2 regions of the Clostridium sp. X genome follow, and region 1 is predicted to be linked to the other one. Evidence: riboswitches for the same ligand, from Rfam matches in the RefSeq annotation. Region 1 holds a riboswitch; the other holds the start of a gene.

Region 1 (7,716 bases):
ACTGAAGCTGCAACTCCAGAAGTAAGGACTATTTTACAAAATCAATTAAATACTGTACTTGACATGCATGAGGAACTTTCTAATCTCATGATAGCTAAGGGATGGCTTCACCCTATTGACTTAAATAAACAATTTCAAATGGATATAGAATCATCACAAACAGCTGTTCAAATCTCTAGTTTAAGTCTATTCCCCGGAGATACCAGTAGACTTGGAACTTTTGCAACCCCAGAAAAGTAATTAAATAAGGATAAGAATTAGTACTAATTTTAAAGATTATTAGAAATACAGGAGGTAACATATAATGAAGGCGGTCACATTTCAAGGCATAAAGAACGTGAAGGTTAAAGAAGTTCCATCACCTACAATTCATAAACCTGATGATATCATCGTAAAGATAACTAGTACAGCAATATGCGGATCAGATCTACATCTTATTCATGATATGGTTCCCAATCTTCCTCAAGACTATATTATAGGTCATGAGCCTATGGGGATTGCTGAAGAAGTGGGGCCTGCGGTTACAAAACTCAAAAAGGGAGATAGAGTAATTATACCTTTCAATGTAAGCTGCGGAGAATGCTTTTATTGCAAACATGATTTAACGTGCATGTGTGATAACTCAAATCCCCATGGTGAAAATGGTGGTTTTTTTGGATATTCAGAAACCTTTGGCGGGTATCCTGGAGGCCAAGCTGAGTATATGAGAGTTCCATATGCTAACTTTACTCCTTTTCGTATTCCTGACAATTGTGAAGTAGAGGATGAAAAATTATTATTAATGTCAGATGCTATGGCTACTGCCTATTGGAGCGTAGAAAATGCTGGTGTAAAAAAAGGTAATACTGTTATCGTACTAGGTTGCGGACCTGTTGGACTCCTCGCACAAAAATTTGCTTGGCTTCATGGTGCAGAAAGGGTAATTGCAGTTGATTATATAGATTACCGATTAGAACATGCTAAAAAATATAATAAAGTTGAAACAGTTAATTTTGAGCAACATAAAAATACTGGAGAATATTTAAGAGAAATCACTCATGGCGGTGCAGATGTTGTTATAGACTGTGTTGGAATGGACGGAAAAATGACCCCTATGGAATTTTTAGGTTCTGGCCTAAAACTTCAAAGTGGAGCACTAAGTGGTTTCGTTATGGCTACTCAGGCAGTTCGAAAAGGCGGTATGATACAAGTAACGGGAGTTTATGGTGGCAGGTATAACGCATTTCCTTTTGGAGATATAATAAACAGAAATATTAATATAAGAACAGGCCAGGCACCTGTAATTCCTTATATGCCAATATTATACAATTTGCTTGCTGAAGGAAAAGTTGATCCAAGTGATATTATTACTCACAGACTTTCACTTGATCAGGCTCCACATGGATATAATGTTTTTGACACAAAAACTGAAAATTGTATTAAGGTTGTTCTTAAACCATAAAGAAACCTTTAAAATTTAACTAAGGAGGTTAACGATAATGAAAGATCAATGTATTACTCCCGCTGAAACCCTTCAAATTCAAGAATTATTAACCTTTAAAAATCTTTGCTTAACAAAGTCAGTTACTATGTCACCTTTACTTTCTGATAGTGACTTAGAATCAATTTTAAAGCATGAAGTTATTACAACTGAGCAACATATAAAGGAATTAAGAGAGCTCCTAGAGCAATCAAGTGTTTCTCTTCCTGAACTTATAACATCTTAAATTAATATAGAAAGAAGGTGTCCTTATGAACTCATTAATAGAGAGCCTTACTGGCATGGATAAGCTTAGTGATCAAGTTATTGCTACTGATTTTTTAGTGTCTGCTAAAAGTGCTGTACGAAACTATTCAATTGCACTAACTGAAACAACTTCTCCCCAAGTGAGAGCAATTCTTAGAAAACAATTAAATGATGCTATTGCTACTCATGAAGCAATAGCAACTTACATGGAGAGAAAGGGTTACTATAATGCCTACGACCTACATGAACAATTTAAGGTGGATATGAAAGTAACTGATGCAGCTTTAAAGCTTTCTAAAAGTTTTATATAAAATTCTTTATACGCCAGTTAAATATAAAAAAAGAGTTAAGGCATCTACTTATAAGAATTCACCTTAACTTTTTTATTGTCTTTTTCTTTAAAACTATTGTAACTAGTTATTAAAATCAATGCAAAAGTCCCACCTAATGTATCAATTAAAACGTCCGTAAACCTGCCTTCTCTTCCTAAAACAAAAAGCTGATGCACTTCATCAGAACAGGCATATAAAAATGTTATTATCAAAGAAATTATTAGACCCTTCTTTAAAGAAAAATTCTTTTTTAAAGCATTGAAGACTAATAGATATAGTATAAAATATTCCATAAAATGAGCTGTCTTTCTAAGTATAAAATTAGCTAACTCTCCAAAAGCACTATTAAAATCTATACCTAAAGAATCTAATATATCTATTGCAAACCTACTATTCTTATCTGATGCTACTGCAGGTTCATTTGAAAATAAAAATATAATTATCATCCAAGCTATTACTAATATCCATTTAAAGTATTTCTTATTTTTCTCCATATCTTATTCCTCACCGTCTAATTTTCACAAACAGGAATTCTCTCTTTGTTAACCTATGCATATTATTTGAATGTACCTACTATAATAATCTGTACACATTATTTTGGTTTCTTCATTATAATAATATAGATAATTTAAGTTTATCACATTTATGTATCCTTTTACCGATAAAAATATAATTAAAACAATATGGATGTCAAATAAGATTTTCCAACTATTTCATTAAGTAAATTCTTGGTATTTTTCTTGTCTTTAAACAACTTATACATTATAATTAAGTTGTTACCTGATGTTTGTAAATTAAAATTAAAATGCTGAATCTTATAGAGCGGGGGAACCAAGTTAAACGGGGTGAATCTTAATTATATTAGGTAGGGTAGTTCCTTTCATCCGAATCCGTCAGCTAACCTCGCAAGCATCTAAAAGGAGGATATATTTATGATTAAGGTATGCTTACTTGGAATTGGAAGAACGGGGCAACAAATAGCCAACGTCTTGCTTGAACAAGATAATATTAAACTTGTAGGTGCAATTTGTAGTCCTAATAGTAACAAAATAGGTATGGACCTTGGAACTCTTCTAGGTAGAAATAACTTAGGCATAGAAATCTACTCTATAGCCGAACTTGAAAAAGTAATTTTCAAATTAAAACCCGATGTTGTTATTGATTTCTCAAATTTTGAGTCAACTATGAAGAGTGCTGAGATATTTGCTAAAATGAAAATTAATATGCTCATTGGTACTACAGGCTTTAGTGATGATAATATTAAAACTCTTCAAGCTCTTCCACGGAAATATCATAACGGTATTATATTTGCTCCCAATATTACTGTAGGTGTGAATGTTATGATGCTTCTTGCCAATATTGCTTCTGGCATATTAAATAATTATGATTTTCAAATTATTGAAACACACCATAAACATAAAAAAGACTCGCCTTCTGGAACTGCATTAAAGCTAGCTGGTGAGATTAAAAAGTCTTTAAAAAATGCTACTGCTAATTCAAAAGAAATACCTATAAGCGCCTTCAGAGTTGGTGGCGTTATTGGTAAACATGAAGTTCTAATAGTTGGTGAAGAGGATAAAATCGAAATTTCACACGAATCCTTTTCAAGAAAAGCCTTCGCACTTGGAGCAGTAAAGGCAGTTAACTTCATTTATAAAAAGTCTGGTTATTATGAAATGAAAAATGTTCTAAACCTTGAAAAAGTTCTATCTGATTATATAGATAACTCAGAAGACTTTGTTATAGAAATCTAGTATATAATAAAAATGTATTAAAGGTCCAAAATCATTAGCTATAAATGTAATCCCCTATAGAGTACACCTTAGAAAAGGGCTACTCTATAGGGGGTTCTTTAGTATAATAAATTACACTTCATCCTTACCTTTGTCGCTAACTGCATGTTTTATTAATGGAAGATTATATTTTTCTCTTATTAAATTTTCTATCTGATTGGCTAAATCAGGATTATCTTTTAAGTATATCTTAGAATTTTCTCTTCCCTGACCTAGTCTTATATCCTTATATGAAAACCATGATCCACTTTTTTCAACTATTTCCTCATTAACAGCTATATCTATAAGGTTACCTTCCCTTGAAATACCTTGATTATAAATTATATCGAATTCAGCTTGCTTAAAAGGAGGAGCAACCTTATTTTTTGTTACTTTTACCCTAGTTCTGCTTCCTAGAAATTCATCACCATTTTTTATAGTATCAATTTTTCTTATATCTAGCCTTACTGATGAATAAAATTTCAGAGCTCGGCCACCTGTTGTAGTTTCTGGATTACCAAACATAATTCCTATTTTTTCTCTTAATTGATTTATAAATATAACAATACATTTTGACTTATTAATTGCTGCAGTAAGTTTTCTTAATGCCTGAGACATAAGCCTTGCCTGAAGCCCCATATGGGAATCCCCCATCTCTCCTTCTATTTCAGCTCTTGGTACAAGTGCTGCTACGGAATCCACAACAATTACATCTACAGCATTTGATCTTACAAGGGCCTCTACTATTTCTAAAGCTTGTTCTCCAGTATCTGGTTGACTAACTATTAAGTCCTCAATATTGACTCCTAACTTCCTAGCATAAGCTGGATCTAAGGCATGCTCTGCATCAACAAAAGCTGCTATACCACCCTTTTTTTTGTGCCTCTGCTAATATATGTAGTGTAACAGTAGTCTTACCTAAAGACTCAGGACCATATATTTCTATTACTCTGCCCATAGGCACACCACCTACCCCTAATGCTATGTCTAGAGCTAGACATCCTGTTGGTATAGCCTCTATATCCATTGTTGCGCTTTCTCCAAGTTTCATAATAGAACCTTTTCCGAATTGTTTTTCTATCTGACTCATAACTACTTCTATTGCCTTAATTTTATCATTATTTATATTTATTTAGACCTAACATCCCTTCTTGATGTTGTTTTTGGTGAAGCTTTTTTCTTTTTAGCATCTAACTGTGCTATTTTCCTTTCTAATTCTGCTTCTTCACGTTCTTTCAACTTACTCTCTATCTCTAGTTCTATTTGCTCTTGATATATACGTAATTCTTCTTCTATGATTTTATCAACCTCTGGATTCAATATCTTTATAAATTTTTTAAATACTTCAGGATATACAAATACTCTTACTGTCGTTTCCCACTGAAATTATATCCATATTCTATTGCTATTTGCTTGTGTAATAATTCCAGACCCAAATTTAACATGCTCCACTTTTTCATTTAATATATTCATTTTCTACTCCCACTTAGAGTTAATAAAATTTAATATTCGTATCACTTTTGAGTAAACGTTTTTATATTCTCATTTAAAAAAATTTCACTCTTTATCTATTGCTATAGGAACTACTGCCTTCCCCATAAATAAAAAAACATCACTCGTACTTTTAGTATTTTAGCACATAAAAATAGAGTGATGTAAGTAAAATTTTTGTTACAATTTTTACTTTCTATAAATAGTAGCTACACTCTCTATATTCTTTTCAAGTTAACCACTACTAACTCTGGAGTATTCAAAACTCTTAAAGGAATAATACTATTTCCTAGCCCTCTACTGACAACCATTGATGTTACCCCTTCATTGTGTATTCCCTCTGTATACTTTGGAAAAAATCCTTGATTTGGTGCAACTACTCCACCAATAAAGGGAATTCTTACTTGCCCTCCATGAGCATGACCACTAAAGACTAAATCCATACTCGTCTCCTTATATACACTAAACTTTTCCGGTCTGTGTGATAATAAAATATTAAAATGTGTATCTATATCTTTAATTAGTTCTTTGATGCTACTTCTAACGTATTCACTACTATCATCCCAAAGATAGTCACTTTCCCCTTGCTGTATTGCAGGATCAGCTATTCCCATTAGTCCAATGTTATCTCCACTTTTATTTAATACTACATATGAATTATCAATGATTTCCACATTTAATCTTATTAATTCTTTCTTTAAGTTATCATATTCTACTGATAATTGTTCATGATTTCCTGTTACATAATATATAGGTGCTACGTTAGCTATTTCTTCTATAAATTTTACTACTACATCAATTTTAGTATTCCTTCTATCAATCAAATCCCCAGTAATTACGATAATATTTGGATTACTATCTTTAATTTTTTTAGGTAATCTTCCTTTAAAATCCTTGTTATGCAAATCAGAAACTTGAACAATTCTATAACCATCAAAACCCTTAGGAATTTTAGAGTTAGTATATTCATAGTTACTTATTCCGATATGGTTGTTTTGATATATAAAGGATATAGTTAGAGCTATTATAATAGAAAATATCCTACCTATAATCTTGATTTTTCTCGATTTAATCTTCATAAAAAACCTCACTAAATTAAAATACTATATATGTTAAATCTCCCTTACATTTTCATATCTTTTTCATAGAAGTAAATTGCTTTACCTTCTTGAAATTCAGAAGCTTTATCCTTAGTAATAACATTTTCTAATCTTTTACCATCTTCATATGTAATTGCAAATATAAAAAATGGCTGTTCAGAAACATTCCTTGTAAATGGGATAACATAAAAATTTTCGCATTTATCTTTTCCATCATAAATGGTCGACTCTGCCAATTCATCTATTGTTCGGACAGTAATCTCTCTAATTTTCTCATCAAAAAAAATTCCAAACAATGTTGGGTTTATATTTTGATTTTCATTCAGTAACTGTGCTGAAAAAAGAAAATCTTTACTTTCTTTAATATCACTATTGATATGTCCTCCACCACCTAGCCACTTATACCCTACTAGTGATTTCTTTACCATATCAACAAAATACATATTATCAGCTCTACTATTTACTTCACCTACTGAATATACCATAGTTCCATTTTCTGTTTTTTTAGTTGCAATAAATTCATAGTTTTTAACTCTATCTCTCATTTTATTTATAGGCTCAAATGGATGACTTCCTTTATTAATACTAAAATAAACAAAAGAGATTACAATAATAAAAAAAATTGTTACCCACGTATAACCTTTTTTAAACTTGTTTTTTTCCATTATTACCTCCTATAAAATTCATGTTGTTTCATATAACATAATATTACTGTAACTTTCTACCGCATTTTGAACAGTATATTAGTTTATGAGATTCTACTCTATAATCAAATATAACTCCACAAGAAGGACACTTATACTTACGTAAAAAATAAACTGCTATGGCAAAAATTATGCCTTAACTACCCCATTAAATGCAACTATAGGCATAGGAGTAAATAGCATTATTATACGCCCTATATTTTTATACTTTGTTGCTGTCTTAAACTTTTTCACGTACTTCATCATTATTCATATACCCTACCCCGTTTAAATACTCTCTTTATCATAAAAACATCTTCTTTTCTTAAAAGTATATATCAATACTATAACTGACCATGTTACATTTCCATAAAAAGGCTGTTGACTGTATTGATTAGACAAGATGACACTTACTACTAAAAAGTATATAGAATAAGTCATCATTAGCCAGTAACCCCACTTCTCAAGTCTTAAATATCCTGCGGCCATTACTAATGAAATCACTGAAACTATTACTGTCATTGCACTCTCTGGCATATTCGGAACTCCAAATCTCGCTGCAATTCCAAATTGATCTATAGTATTAGTAAACAATGTTACTATCAATCCCAA
Region 2 (7,716 bases), 620 kb from region 1:
TCTGTTAACGGCATATTTAATGCCTTTTGCGCTAGCTTAATAATATTCTATATATCTACAAGACGATGGTACGCAGGACTTAATAAAGAAAAAACAATTTTAGCAAATGAAATATTTTTTAATCTTGTAGTAGGAGCTGTTTTAGCTTCAAATTTATTTATTAGCATATCACATAGTAAAAAAGAATTAATATGGTACAGTGAAAATATTCAACTATACTATATAAGAAGTCTTAGTATAACATTAGTCTCTATTATATTAGCCTCATTTATTTCAATACTATTAAGAAAGTTCTTAATTGTACCTATAGAGCATTTAGCTGAGGTAACTAACCAGTTACCCTCAAAAATATTTGACAAAGAGACTATAAAATGGCCTAGGAGCTTTATTAGAGAGGTAGATTCTGTAATAAATAATTTTAAAAATACTTCAAATATCCTAAATGATAACTTTATCAAAGTTCAGAAAGCAAATAGGGAACTAGAGTATCTTGCTAATCATGACCCACTAACAAAGCTGACAAATAGATTTGTCTTTAATAAAAAACTGGATAAGTCTATAGAATATGCAAATAGAAACGATAAAAAGTTAGCTGTCATGTTTTTGGACTTAGATAGGTTTAAACTTATAAATGATACTTTTGGACATAAAGCAGGAGATCAACTTTTAATTGAAATATCTAGACGATTAATTACGATTATCGGAGATGAAGATGTAGTATGTCGTATGAGTGGAGATGAGTTCACCTTTTTAATATCAAATATAGAGAGTGAAAAAGACGCTGCTAAAATAGCAGATGATATATTGAATATACTTCAGGAAAGATATGTATTAGAGGAACAAGAAATTAATATAAGTGCAAGCATGGGAATTTCATTTTATCCTCAAGACGGAAACAAAACAGAGATTCTTCTTAAAAAAGCAGATATTGCAATGTATCGTGCTAAAGATAATGGCAAATGTAATTATAAATTCTATAATGATGATATGGATAGTCAGGGAATACAAAGATTTAAAATGGAAAACCATCTTCGTAAAGCATTAGAAAAGGAAGAATTGACATTATACTATCAACCGAGAGTAGACTCAAAGAGTGAGGGTATAAAGGCTGTTGAGGCACTAATTAGATGGAATAGTCCAGAGTTTGGGATGGTATCACCAGTTCAGTTCATTCCTATAGCTGAGGAAACTGGATTAATAATACCAATAGGGGAATGGGTCTTAAGAACTGCATGTAAACAGAATAAGTTGTGGCAAGAAGCAGGATATAAACCTCTCAGAGTTTCTGTTAATTTATCGGCACTTCAGTTTGCTCAATCAAACTTATTAGATAAAATAGGAGAAATTTTGGAGGAAGCAAAGTTAGATCCATATTGGTTAGAACTTGAAATTACTGAGAGTATCGTAATAAAAGATATTCAGTTTACAATTGATACTCTTGAAAGATTGAAAGAAATGGGAGTAAAAGTATCTTTAGATGATTTTGGAACAGGTTTTTCTTCTCTTAATTATTTGAAAAACTTTAAGATTGATACTTTGAAAATTGACTCTTCCTTTGTTAGAGATATTAACGGTGATAACAAAAACACTGCTATTGTTAATGCTATAATCAGTCTTGGAACAAATTTAGATTTAAATGTAACAGCTGAAGGAGTAGAAACGATAACTCAGCTTGATTTCTTAAAACTTAATGGATGTCATGAAATACAAGGTTACTTATATAGTAAGCCTGTTCCGCCAAAGGAATTTGAGAGATTAATAGAAGAAAGAAAGTTATTTATCGGAGAAAATTAAAGAATAGGATTAAATCCATTGTGGATTTAATCCTATTCTTTAATTATTTATTTGCGGAATGAATTGCTGTCTGATGTTCAGGATCCTTTTTTCCGTCTTTGTGTCTTGTGCTATTTAAAAAGTGAATATCAAAATGGCCATCCATACCATTATCTTTAATAACATCAAGGTTCTCGCCTCTACCATAACCAACCGAACGGTTACTTATAACCTTAAAAGCAGGTGCAGAATCAATTCCTGCATGGGGCATTGCACTCATAGAAGCGGCAAGTTTTCTTCCATCAATCTCAACAATTACTGGACGTCTTTCCCAAGAAAAACCTCCCCAGATATTTTTAATTATCTGAGTATCTTCTAAAGTTAATGCTTCTGCATCAGCGTGATTGCTGCCCATTGTCCTTTTTACTTTAAAGCTTTTCTGTGTAGATACATCAGTAACTTCTGCTATCGAATTTCTCTTAAATACGTATCTAGCCTCTTTCCACCAATCTAAGGTTTCAATCTCAGATGAATATGTATTTTCTTCTGATGGAGAGTCATCCTCAGAAGATTTATCAATAGCAATTGTACTGTAAGCTACATTCACAGCTTTAATATCTTCTTTACGTTCATGTTTCCACAAAAGCATTCCCATAAAAAAGAATACTAAAAAAAGTATAGAGTAATTAATATTATGTTTTTTCATTAAAATACCTCTCTAAATGCCTACGAAGTTAGTTGACGGGTTCGGAAAGAGAGATTCCCTACCTTTATTGGATTCACCCCATTTTTATAAAGAAGTCCTCCGTTGTTTCCCAAGCATTAGGCAAATTTTAAGGGGTTTTCACAATTTTATATTATATAAGAACAATTTCAAAAATAATAGTGGTAATATTTATGATAAAATACTTAATTTAAGTATTTTATTTTTATTTCTTCTAAGTTAACAGTATTTAAATCATCAACTACCTCAATTATACCTAAAATTCGTTCATTTTTAATTACTCCATAGACATTATTTGACGTAGTATCTATATTAACTTTAACTATGCCTTTTTTACCCTCAAAGGTATCAAGGGTTTTGCCAGTATTTCCATCAATTACTTCATAGGTTCCTTCAGGGATATCAAAAGAAGTTAAATCTAAATTAATAGTAGCTTTTATTCCTTTATTAACCACCATTATAAGAGGGTCAAACTCAAAGCCAATTCCTGTTATTATAGCTTCTTGAGATGATGAAGTAATAGTAGCTTTTTTTACTAATCTTTCTGTAGGAGCAGTACTTATATCATCACCATATATACTTTCAGTTTCTTCAAGAGGAACACTACAACAAGAAGGTTGACTTGGAGCTGGCAGAGATGAATCAGATTTTGAAGCATCTACTACACTAATATCATCTACTACTCGTATAACTCCACGAATCATCCCCATCCAGCAACTAAAGTTAATATCTCCACTCTCAGTTGGAGTAAATTCCTCTATTATATTTTCACCTTTGTCTATTTTAGCTTCAATTCCTAAGGAAGGAACTACGATGGCATTGTTACAAGAAGTAATTTCTTCACCATTAATAATCCAGTTCACTGGAATTCCCTTTTGCACATATAGTACATTAGATACGTATCCTCTATAATTAGCAGACATAGTTAGGGTTTGTTTACCATCTTTAATAATAGCTTTAGTACTATCAACTGTTCCACCTGAGGGAGAGCTAGAAGTTCCAAGTGAGTTTAGGCTAGGTACATTTATACCAGCAAGGGCAAGACCTCTATTTCCCATAATTATACCTAAAACAATTACTAAAATACCGCTGAATTTTAAAAGTTTTTTTGTATATCCTTTACTTAGTAAGCCAGAGATAGCCCCAAAAGTTAACATTAGAGGAACTGTTCCTAAAGCGAATATAAACATAGATAAAGCACCTTTTGTAGCACTACCAGTACTAAGAGCATATAGTTGCATAGTTTGTAGAGGTCCACAAGGCATAAATCCATTTAAGATACCAACTAAAAAAGGTGAAGCTGTTTTTCTTTTAAGTGAGCAACTTGACCAAGGTAGTCTGATGTTTATTTTTCTGAATAAAGAAAAACCAGCCATATTAGCTCCCATAATTATCATGAATACAGCAGCAAATATTTGAAGTCCAGCTTTAAGACTTAAAGAGAGTGAAAATACAGAACCTATAGCACCTACTATGCCACCTAAAATAGTATAGGATACTATTCTTCCACCGTTATATAAGATAGATGGTAGTATAGATTGAAACTTACTCTTCAAAGCATCTTCTTTAGATATGCTTTGTGAGAGCATAATTCCACCACACATGCCAATGCAGTGTATAGAAGTAAGCATACCTACTAGAAATAATACAACATATGAAGCGTTGGTTAATTTGTCACTCATATCAAATCCAACTGAGTATTTTCCTAAAAGTAAGATTGCAAGTCCTATAATTACTATCCCTAAAACTTTACCATCTTTACTAGGTTTTTCTGTAGTATAACCAGAGTTATTAACTACATTTTTAATTTTTTCAATAGAACAAACTTCTTCATTATATTCAATCTCTACAGTCTCATCCGCATATTCAGCTTTTGAAGAAAGTACTCCGTCAAGTTTTAATAAAGCTTTTTCAATTGTTTTTTCACATGAGGTACATGTCATTCCATAAACTTTAATTTTTTTAGTTTTTTTACTCATAAATTACCTCCAGATAATACATAAAATAATAGATTTTATTCTAATATTATATAAAAAAGATGTGTAGAGATTATGAAGAGAGAAAAATATATAGATGTATAAGTCTAGTTAAGTAGAGAAAACTAAACAATAATATTAAATGAATAACTAATAGGAGGGATACTTATGAATAGAGTCTTAACAGGAGTTTTAGCGAAGTTTTTTTTATATTTTGTAGTAGGTTGGGTTACATTAGGAAATATTGATGGAAATACAGTAGGGTGGATTTCTATTTTTGCAATAGCTGCAACAGTTATAAATTATTTATTTGGAGATAAATATATTCTTCCGCGATATGGAAATGTAAGTGCTTGTATTATAGATGGTTTTATGACAGCCTTAACAGCTTATGGTATAAGCTTACTATATATGGAGTTTTATACTGAAGTACTTAGTTTAATTATACTTGCTTTATTAGTAGCTATTGGAGAGTACTTTTTTCATGTATATATATTTAAAAGTGAAAATCTAAAGAGTTAGTGTTATTAGAAAGTTTAAACTTTGATTTAATATATAGCTAGTAAGAAATAAATAAAGCCCAACAAATATTGTTAGGTTTTATTTATTTTAATTTTAGTTTTTAAAAGTATTAAAAGCTTTCATTGAAGTTATTCCTTTTAAATATATTATTAGTTTTTCTAAATATAAATTTTATAACTACACCTGTAAATAACATTAAAAATAGTATTAATAATGCACTATGCATAAAGAACTCTTGAGGAAGTAAGTTTATAATAGGATCTTCCTCAGGGTAAAAGAGCCAGTAGTCATTTCTAAAAAATATTTTATGAAATAAGGTAAAACTATTATCAAAGTTTATTGCAAAGGCAAGGGAAAGCAGGGTTGGAACAGAAATCAAAACTGTAGATACGTACATTAATACCTTTATATTTTTATAATTTATAAGTAAACAAATAAAAATTACAATTAAAGAGGCTATTAATATTGTATCTAAAGACTTAAATATATTCCTCACTTCTTCAAAATGTATTATACCAGACTGAGAAGAAGGAAGCGTTGGAAGGCTGAATGAAGTATCATCACTATCTTCTAAGTAATCAATCAAATAATTATAATTAGATTTTATATCTTCTTTGCTCATATTAGAGATTTCTTCTATATTGAGATAATTAATATCAAAATAATATAAGGGCTTAAAATTTAAGGTGAATTTTGATATAGATGAGATAATAGTTAAAGTAAAAGCTATTGATAAAATAATCTTTATAAGTTTATTTAATAAAGACGGCATATAAGTCACTCCTCCCTATGATTTATAAGGAATTATACCATAAAAACATAAAGAATTTATGAAGAGTTCAATAAAATTACTCTGCATTTCATTTAAAAAAGATACAGACAAGACTAAAATGGCGCTTAAAAAGGCATTAAAATCTTTTGAAAATATACTTCTTAAAGAATAAAGAGAGCTTTTATAAAAGCTCTCTTTATTCGGAAAATATATTTAATTTTATTCTAAATCTAAATTACTACAAGCACCTTGGTTAAATCTTCCTTGACCATTTCTCATCATTCCTTGTCCTCTACCTTTTCCTTGGTTCTGCATTTGATCAAAGTTTCCAGTGCAATTTTCTATATTTGTACTTAGATTTGCTTTTAAAGCATCTCCTTCTTCTTTTGTAATTGTACCCTTAGTTACGGCAGCATCTATAGCCTTTGCTTTTTCTTCTAGTAAAGCTGATTTAATATCCTCTTGGCTTAAACCTTTTTCAAGAGCTAAGTCATAAATTGTTTTTCCAGAATCTCTTGCAGTTGTTATTTCTTCATCTGTTAAGCTTAATTTATTTTTAAGGATATTAGAAGTATAATCATATCCACGCATAGATGTTATTCTTCCAAGACCTAATCTTTGCTTTTGTGTATTTATATTGGTGTTATCACTTGAGGATGAGGCATAGGCAGTTGCCCCTATTCCTAAAGCCATAGTAAGTGCTAAAGCAGATATAATATTTCTTTTTTTCATTTTACATTCCTCCAAATTATTATTTTTGCATCCCTATCTGGGATATACTTATATAATAGCTAATATTTTTGGGTAAAAAATGTTCTAATTGTGATGGAATTGTAAAAGTTAAATAAGTGATTTTCACAAATTTATCACATTTAACACAATTTTTAATCAAATAAATGAGATATAATAAGTAGTAATACATTTTAGAGGGGTTATATTATGAGTGAAAAAATTTTAATAATTGAAGATGAAACTAAGCTTTCTGAAGTAATGAGCTTATATTTAAGAAAAAATAATTATGATGTAAATTGTGTTAGTGATGGAAAAATGGCAGATGATATTATAGGCATAAATCATTATGACTTAATAATTTTAGATGTTATGCTTCCAGGAAAAGATGGTTGGGCTTTGCTTAGAAAAATTAAATCAATGGGAGACACTCCCGTTATACTAACTACCGCAAGAGGAGAAGAAGATGATAGAATTTTTGGACTAGAGCTAGGTGCTGATGATTATATGGTTAAACCAATTAGCATGAGAGAGCTAGTACTTCGTGTAAATCTTAGAATTAACAGTAAAGCAACTAAAAGTAAAGCATTAAGCTTTGGAGACTTAACTATAATAGAGGAAAGTAGAGAAGTTATAGAAGGAGATAAAAATATAAGTTTAACACCTAAAGAATTTGATCTTTTAATATTCTTAAGTAAAAATACGGGCCAGGTATTTAATAGAGAACAATTATTAAATACGGTGTGGGGATATGACTATATTGGAGATTCTAGAACTATTGACACTCATATTAAAAAGTTAAGAGAAAAAATTAAGTTTTGTGAAGAGTACCTTTTAACTATATGGGGCGTTGGATATAAGCTAGATATTAAAACTATAGCACAAAATAAGTAAGGAGAAAGTTTATGGATAAAATCACACTTAAGCTTATAAAATATTTTATGCTCATAATTACTTTAATTGTGGCTATATCTTTATCGACAAGCAGTATATTTTTATCTAAATATTATCTTAAACATCAGTATAGGACATTAGAGGCTTCTGCAAAACAAATACATGAGGCTTTAAATAACAATGAACCTATTAATGACACGACTATTAGTGCAATACTTATTAAGGGAAATAATATAATCTCACTAACTCATGGGAAAATGGGAATGATGCCTTTTATGAGATCTTTAAGTGATATAAATTTTAAAAATCAAGGAGTCTTTAAAAAT

What was found. A riboswitch is a leader RNA that binds a small molecule or an ion and turns the genes downstream of it on or off. The one in region 1 is predicted to bind cyclic di-AMP.
Region 2: it holds a riboswitch for cyclic di-AMP, as region 1 does, so the genes downstream of both, ACX0KU_RS00290 (hypothetical protein) here and dapB (4-hydroxy-tetrahydrodipicolinate reductase) in region 1, are expected to answer to the same signal.

The regions. Positions count from the first base shown of each region.
Region 1 is NZ_CM146912.1:670,539-678,254, forward strand. Features, by position in the region: gene ACX0KU_RS03280 (spore coat protein) at 1-240, shown strand, start outside; gene ACX0KU_RS03285 (zinc-dependent alcohol dehydrogenase) at 305-1,441, shown strand; gene ACX0KU_RS03290 (spore coat protein) at 1,479-1,706, shown strand; gene ACX0KU_RS03295 (spore coat protein) at 1,732-2,037, shown strand; gene ACX0KU_RS03300 (VanZ family protein) at 2,082-2,552, opposite strand; cyclic di-AMP (ydaO/yuaA leader) riboswitch at 2,855-2,986, shown strand; gene dapB (4-hydroxy-tetrahydrodipicolinate reductase) at 2,991-3,812, shown strand; partial or broken gene recA (recombinase RecA) at 3,924-4,956, opposite strand; gene ACX0KU_RS03315 (hypothetical protein) at 4,959-5,150, opposite strand; gene ACX0KU_RS03320 (metallophosphoesterase) at 5,540-6,400, opposite strand; gene ACX0KU_RS03325 (hypothetical protein) at 6,445-7,086, opposite strand; gene ACX0KU_RS03330 (hypothetical protein) at 7,393-7,716, opposite strand, start outside.
Region 2 is NZ_CM146912.1:46,986-54,701, reverse strand. Features, by position in the region: gene ACX0KU_RS00295 (putative bifunctional diguanylate cyclase/phosphodiesterase) at 1-1,794, shown strand, start outside; gene ACX0KU_RS00290 (hypothetical protein) at 1,838-2,479, opposite strand; cyclic di-AMP (ydaO/yuaA leader) riboswitch at 2,483-2,612, opposite strand; gene ACX0KU_RS00285 (urease accessory protein UreH domain-containing protein) at 2,683-4,476, opposite strand; gene ACX0KU_RS00280 (DUF2512 family protein) at 4,642-4,995, shown strand; gene ACX0KU_RS00275 (TIGR01906 family membrane protein) at 5,105-5,767, opposite strand; gene ACX0KU_RS00270 (hypothetical protein) at 5,987-6,499, opposite strand; gene ACX0KU_RS00265 (response regulator transcription factor) at 6,707-7,390, shown strand; gene ACX0KU_RS00260 (ATP-binding protein) at 7,402-7,716, shown strand, end outside.